DNA from 2 places in the Kribbella sp. NPDC048928 genome. Region 1 is predicted to be linked to the other one. Evidence: riboswitches for the same ligand, from Rfam matches in the RefSeq annotation. Region 1 holds a riboswitch; the other holds the start of a gene.
The links. A riboswitch is a leader RNA that binds a small molecule or an ion and turns the genes downstream of it on or off. The one in region 1 is predicted to bind S-adenosylmethionine.
Positions count from the first base shown of each region.

Region 2: it holds a riboswitch for S-adenosylmethionine, as region 1 does, so the genes downstream of both, thrC (threonine synthase) here and ACGFI6_RS15620 (aminotransferase class V-fold PLP-dependent enzyme) in region 1, are expected to answer to the same signal.

Region 1 is NZ_JBICUC010000003.1:463,432-466,830, reverse strand. It holds gene ACGFI6_RS15630 (DUF6351 family protein) at 1-857, opposite strand, end outside; gene ACGFI6_RS15625 (DinB family protein) at 933-1,448, opposite strand; SAM riboswitch class IV at 1,546-1,659, shown strand; gene ACGFI6_RS15620 (aminotransferase class V-fold PLP-dependent enzyme) at 1,677-3,041, shown strand; gene ACGFI6_RS15615 (prolyl oligopeptidase family protein) at 3,063-3,399, opposite strand, start outside.
Region 2 is NZ_JBICUC010000013.1:954-4,352, reverse strand. It holds gene ACGFI6_RS39695 (zinc-dependent alcohol dehydrogenase family protein) at 1-231, opposite strand, end outside; gene ACGFI6_RS39690 (ubiquitin-like small modifier protein 1) at 247-525, opposite strand; gene thrC (threonine synthase) at 522-1,781, opposite strand; SAM riboswitch class I at 1,795-1,934, opposite strand; gene ACGFI6_RS39680 (cation:proton antiporter) at 2,000-3,226, opposite strand; gene ACGFI6_RS39675 (DNA-3-methyladenine glycosylase family protein) at 3,248-3,399, opposite strand, start outside.

The sequences.
Region 1 (3,399 bases):
TGCTCGCGCGTCATCGACATGGTCTCGGCGGCCAGGACGCCGTTGCAGTTCACCCCGAACACGTTGAGGCTCGACGACGCGACGGCGTACCCACGGCCGAGCAGCACGTCGTCGTTCACGCCACCGGTGCCACTCCCCTGCTGGTACCACCCGCCGGGACAGCCGCCGCCGAACGTGTAGACCAGGCGGCCGTTCCATCCGCTCGGGACCTTGAGTACGTTCGGCTCACCGCCCGCGGGATCGTTCAGCACGGCGTACTCGTAGATCGACCGGTTGATCACCCCGGTCTCGACGCGGATGATGTACGGCACCGTGCGGCCGTCGGACGTCGTGGTGGTGGCAAGGTCGGCCGGCTTCGTCGCCGGGAGGACCTTGAGCGAGCGGTCGACCGTGGAGCGGTACAGGTAGTCGACGCGGGTCGGCACCGAGCAGTTCGCGTCGGACGGCGGGCCGAGCTTGGCCTTGGCGAGCGTGACGAAGTCCGCCGTACCGCAGACGTACGGAGCCTCGTGCGGTCCAGCGAGCAGCGGGCCAGAGCGTGGGTGGTTGGTGACCTCGAGCCGCGCCCGCGCGGCGGTCACCGTGTTGCGGCCGTCCTTGAGACCCCGGACGACACCGATGAGCTTGCCTGACTGCTGGGAGAAGGCGTCGGTGACGTCCTTCCCGTTGAGCCGGACCTTGAGGTCGTCCAGGTGCCGCCCGGTGATTCCGAGCAGCACGTCGCCGGCGCTGACCATATCGGCGCGCGGCGTGGACAAGACCTCGATCCGGACATCGGAGGCCGCGTTGGCAGGTGTCACCAGCACGGCGGCGAGCATCGTTGCCAGCAGGGCAACGAGGGCGGCTGGTCGCTTCATGTAACGAGTCGAACACAGTACGTCGATGACCGGAAGAGTCTGCGGCAATCGGTTTCCAGTCCGGGTGGACCACTTTCAGGCGCCGGTGGTGCCGTCCAGCTGCTCGCGAACCAGGTCGGCGTGCCCGCAGTGCCGCGCGTACTCACCGATCAGGTGGATGTAGATCATCCGCAGCGTCGACTCGGTGCCGCCGAAGCTGAACCGGTCGTCCAGCGAGCGCCCGGCGGCCGCCTCGTCGGAGAGCTTCCACTCCGCGACCAGCCCATCGTACGCGGCCTGCGCGTCGGCCGGATCGATCAGCTCGAAGTCGGCGTCCTTGCCGAGCTCCGGGGCGAACAGCGGCTCGGCCGGCTCGTCGGCGAAGTGGATCCGGAACCAGATCCGCTCGACCTTCGTGAGGTGCCGGATCAGACCGAGCAGCGACAGGTTCGACGGCGGCGACGGCCGCTCCGCCAGCTGGTCCGGGGTCAGCCCCGCACACTTGACGAGCAGGGTGCTGCGATAGAAATCCAGGTAACCCTGCAGCAGGTCGCGCTCGGGTGCGGTCAGCGAGCCGTCCGGCCGCTCGACGTCGGGTGCGCTCCAGGTCATCGGCATTCCTCAGGGTTGTCCACGATGTGTGCAGACATCTCATCACATGAGATAGGCACTGGCGGCAGGCGTGTCCCGTTCGTTACCGTTCTCGGCAGGTCATGAGTGTCAGCGACAAGCCCCGGCTAGCTGGCCGGCAACCCTCCTCCGCGGTGGGGTGCCCCGGGTGAAGACCAGGCCGTGCGGATACCCCGTTCGGCAAGTGCGGACTTCCCTGGGAGCAGCGTCATGTCGATCCTCTCCATTCTCGAGCCGGCCAGTACGACGACCTCGCGGCCGGCCGTCACCCGGCAGCCCACCGGCACCATCCCGGCCACCGTCGGCGCGGACCTGCTGGTCCCGCTCGCCGACGGCCGGGTCACCGACTATGCGAACTTCGACCACGGTGCGAGCGCCCCGTGTCTGGAGTCCGTGCGGGCCAGCGTCGAGGCGGCGCTGCCGTCGTACGCCTCTGTGCACCGCGGCAACGGCTACGCCTCCCGGATCACCACCCAGTGGTACGAGCGGGCCCGCACCGAGGTGCATGCCTTCGTCGGTGCCCGCCAGGACGACCAGGTGATCTTCACCCGGCAGACCACCGACTCACTCAACCTGCTGGCGCACGCGGTGCCGGCCGACGCGACGGTGATCGTGTTTGAGTCCGAGCACCACGCCGCCCTGCTGCCCTGGCCCGCCGAGCGGACCGTGCGGCTGGCGGCACCGGCCGGGCAGACCGAGGCCGTGTCGGCCGTCGCCGACGCTCTCCGCGAGGCGCCCGAGGGTCCGCGGCTGGTCGTCATCACCGGCGCGTCGAACGTGACCGGCGAGATCTTCCCGATCGCCGAGATCGCCAAGGTGGCGAAGGCGCACGGCGCGCGGGTCTGCCTGGACGCGGCGCAGCTGGCCCCGCACCGCCCGGTCGACATCGCCGGCCTGGACGTCGACTGGGTCGCGCTGTCCGGTCACAAGCTCTACGCGCCGTACGGTGCCGGCGCGCTGATCGGCCGCTCCGACTGGCTCGACGCCGCCGACCCGTACCTGTACGGCGGTGGCGCGACGCACGCCGTCACCAACGACACCGTCGTCTGGTCGACCGGCCCGGCGCGGCACGAGGGCGGCTCCCCCAACGTCATCGGCGCCATCGCGCTGGCGAGCGCGTGTGCCGCGATCACGAAGCACCGCGACGCCATCGAACAGCACGAGCGCAGCCTGCTGGCCCGTCTCCGGACCGGGCTCGCACAGCTCGACGGCGTCACGACGTACTCGATCTTCGGCGAGGAGGCGGACCGCGTCGGCACCGTCTGCTTCACGGTGGCCGGACTGACCTCGACCCTGGTGTCCGCGGCGCTCAGCGCCGAGTACGGCATCGGCGTCCGCGACGGCAAGTTCTGCGCGCACCCGCTGGTCGGTCACCTGCTCGCCGGCTCCCCGGAGCACGGCACGGCGGTACGCGCCAGCCTCGGCCTCGGGACGACCCGCGAGCACGTCGACCGGCTCGTCAACGCAGTACGCACGCTGGCCACCACCGGCCCGCGGACGGAGTACGCGGAGAGCGCCCACGGCTGTCAGCCGTCCGACGACCCCCGCGACCTCCACGCACCGCGGATCTGGTGACTTAATCCCACGCAGGCCCTCCTACTGCTCAGGCGGTACGAGACCTACATGGTGAGCAGCGAACGCCAGTAGATCGGCCCACTCCGACGCCACCATCGCGGCAGGTTTGCCGAAGCCATGGCCGGTGTTGACTTCCACTCGGGTCAAGACCGGCTGCGGACCGGCCTGCGCGTGCTGGAGCGCCGCCATGAACTTGTGACTGTGCAGCGGGACCACCCGGTCGTCGTGGTCACCTGTGACCACGAGAGTCGCCGGGTACGCCGTACCGTCGCTCACGCGGTGCAGAGGCGAGTACGCCAGCAGGTCCGCGAACTGGTCCGGGTCGTCGGGCAGACCGTAGTCGGACGCCCACGCCGCT
Region 2 (3,399 bases), on a different contig from region 1:
CGCCCAGCCCTCGACTCCCGCCCCGACCGCCGCGATCGTCCCCGCGAACTCATGCCCCGGAACATGCGGCAGCACAATGTCGGAGTCGTGCCCCATCCACCCGTGCCAGTCGCTGCGACACAACCCCGTCGCCTCGACCTTCACGACCACCGCACCGTCGGCCACGGCAGGCTCCGGCACCTCACGGATCTCCGGCAGCCTGCCGTACTCCGAAACCACGACAGCTCGCACCGCAACAACCAGGCGTCAGCAGCCGCCGGCGACCGCCGGGATGATCGAGACCTGGCCGCCGTCCTTGACCGCGGTCTGCAGCCCCTGCGCGAACCGTACGTCGTCGTCGTCGACGTACACGTTCACGAACCGGCGCAGCTCGCCGGACTCGTCGAGCACACGGCCCTTGATCCCCGGGTACGACACGTCGAGCGAGTCGAGCACCTCGGTCAGGGTCGCGCCTTCCGCGGACACCTCGGAGACGCCCTGCGTGTACGGACGCAGAATGGTCGGGACGCGAACACTCACACTCACTGCAGGCCTGCCTTCACGAAGGCGTCGTACGACGCGGGGATGGTCACCTTGGGGCCGACGCGGTCGGCGACGGCGTCGAGCGTCTTCAGCCCGTCGCCGGAGTTGATGATCACGGTCTCGGCCTCGGGGTCGAGCTGCCCGGTCGCGATCAGCTTCTTCAGCGTCGCGACGGTCACGCCGCCGGCGGTCTCGGTGAAGATGCCCTCGGTACGGGCCAGCAACTGGATGCCCTCGACGACCTCTTCGTCGCTGACGTCCTCAATGGCGCCGGCGGTCCGGCGCGCGACGTCCAGGACGTACGGTCCGTCGGCCGGGTTGCCGATCGCGAGCGACTTGGCGATGGTGTCCGGACGCACCGGCTTGACCACGTCGTGGCCGTCGCGGAACGCCTGGGCGACGGGCGAGCAGCCGGTCGCCTGCGCGCCGTACACCTTGTAGTCTGTGGCGTCCACGAGGCCGAGCTTGCCGAGCTCGGTGAAGCCCTTGTCGATCTTGGTCAGCTGCGAGCCGGACGCGACCGGGATCACGATCTGCTGCGGCAGCCGCCAGCCGAGCTGCTCGGCGATCTCGAAGGCGAGGGTCTTGGAGCCCTCGGAGTAGTACGGGCGGACGTTCACGTTCACGAACGCCCAGCCCTCCTCCTCACCGGCGATCTCGGAGGCCAGCTTGTTCACGTCGTCGTAGTTGCCGTCGACCGCGACCAGCGTCCCGCCGTACACCGCGGTGGTGATGATCTTGGGCCGCTCCAGGTCCTTCGGGATGAAGACGACCGAGCGGATCCCGGCGCGGGCGGCGGCCGCGGCGACGGCGTTGGCCAGGTTGCCGGTGGAGGGACAGGCGAAGACCTTCATGCCCAGCTCGCGGGTGGCGCTCAGGGCACTCGCGACGACACGGTCCTTGAAGGAGTGCGTCGGGTTGCCGGAGTCGTCCTTCACCCACAGCTTGCGCAGGCCGAGCTCGCGGGCCAGGTTCTGCGCGTCGATGAGCCGGGTGTAGCCGGGCTCGGTGTTCGGGTAGCTGGCCACGTCGACGGGGACGGGCAGCAGCGGCTGGTACCGCCAGATGTTCTTGGGTCCGGCCTCGATCTGCTCGCGGGTGATCGTCGGGTACTCGTATCCGACTTCCAGCGGACCGAAGCACTCCATACACGCGTAGAACGGGCCGAGCGGCGACTTCGCCCCACAGGCGCGACAGCTCAGGTGCGTACCGTTGCCGAAGGCACCTTCACGGATCGTGTGGGTGGCGGTCTGGCTCATGAGTGAGGTTCCCCTCTCATCTTCCCCGGGAGCCGGATCTCGGCGCGGGACGGATTTGGCACCGGTCCCTCGCTTTCGGCCCGGACGGGCGTACGGCGGGGAGGGTTGCCGGGACGTCAACGGGCCGTTTCCCTCAGTCCCTCTGGATGAGCTCCCCCGAGATTACCCAATCGGGTCCATATTGTGTCTTGTGATCCCACCATCCGAGACGCGCGATCTCAGCCGCGGCGCTCCAGGAACCGCATCACCGGCGTCGCCGCGATGCCGTGCAGGACGACACTCAGGATCACCGTGAACCCCAGCGTCGCCCACAGCCACGGTAGGTCCTCCCGGAAGTGCGCACCGGTCGCGGCGAGGTAGAACACCGACGACACTCCCCGTACGCCGAAGGCAGCCGTCGCCCATCGCTCCGCCCGGCTGAGCTCGCACCGCGCCAGCGCCAGCCACCCGAGCAGCGGACGGACCACGACCACCAGCAGGACGCCGATGGCCACACCGCTCATCGTCAGCGGCCCGAGAAGGCCTGCGGTGACCGCGACTCCGAGCAGCAGCAGGACCATCCACGTGAGGATGTGCTCGAGCTCACCGATGAAGTCGTGCAGCTCGGCGTGGAACTCGTGACGTCGCTCGGCCGATCGCAACGTGAGCGCGGCCACAAAGACCGCGATGAATCCGTAGCCGTGCAGCACCTGCGTGAGGCCGTACACACCCAGCGTCATAGCCAGTGCGAGGACAGGCTCCCGCGACTCAGCGAGCCTGAGGCTGCGAGCGGGTGCCGCGAACGTCATCCGCCCCAGCAACCACCCGGCGCCGAAGCCGACGGCCACCCCGATCACGGTCTTGCCGACCAGGTCCCACGCCGCCCAGTGCACTGGGGAGAAGCTCTTGGTGGCGATGAACACCGCCAGATAAACCAGCGGCGCCGCCATCCCGTCGTTCAGTCCGGCCTCCGACGTCAGGGCGAACCGCACCTCGTCCTCTTCGTCGAGCTCGGCGTCTTCCCCGGTCGCGGGCCCCTCGACCTGTACGTCGGACGCGAGCACCGGGTCAGTCGGCGCCAGGATCGCGGCGAGCAGCAGGGCAGTGGCGGGCGCGATGCCGAGCAGCCAGCCGGCACCCGTCAGTGCGGCGACACCCGCGGGCATCGCGATGAACAGCAGCCGCCAGGTGACGCTCCAGTTCAGCAGGCTGATCGGCCGGTCGATGGCCAGTCCGACGCCCATCAGCGCGACGATGACAGTCAGTTCGGCCAGGTGCTTGGTGATCCCGGGCTCGGCGATCGGGCTCAGGCGGCTCCGGTCGACGGCGAGCCCGAGAAGCATGCCAACACCCAGGAACGCTATCGGCGCGGACACGGCGTACCGGGCCAGGAGCCGCGGCAGGACGGCGCCGAGCAGCAGCGCCAGGCCTGCAACCAGGTACAGCCCGTCCCCGTTGATCGTCATCGCACCGACCAGTGCCCAGGGCTATCTCAGCCGATGCGTGGCGCCCGGCGTGTGGGTCGGCAGCGCCTTGCGGGGGCCGTGGCGGGGGTGGGCGATGCCGGCCAGTTCGAGGAGGCGTTGGACTCGGAAGCGGTGGCCTCGGTACGGCTCGAGGAGCTCCGCGCAGCCGTCGT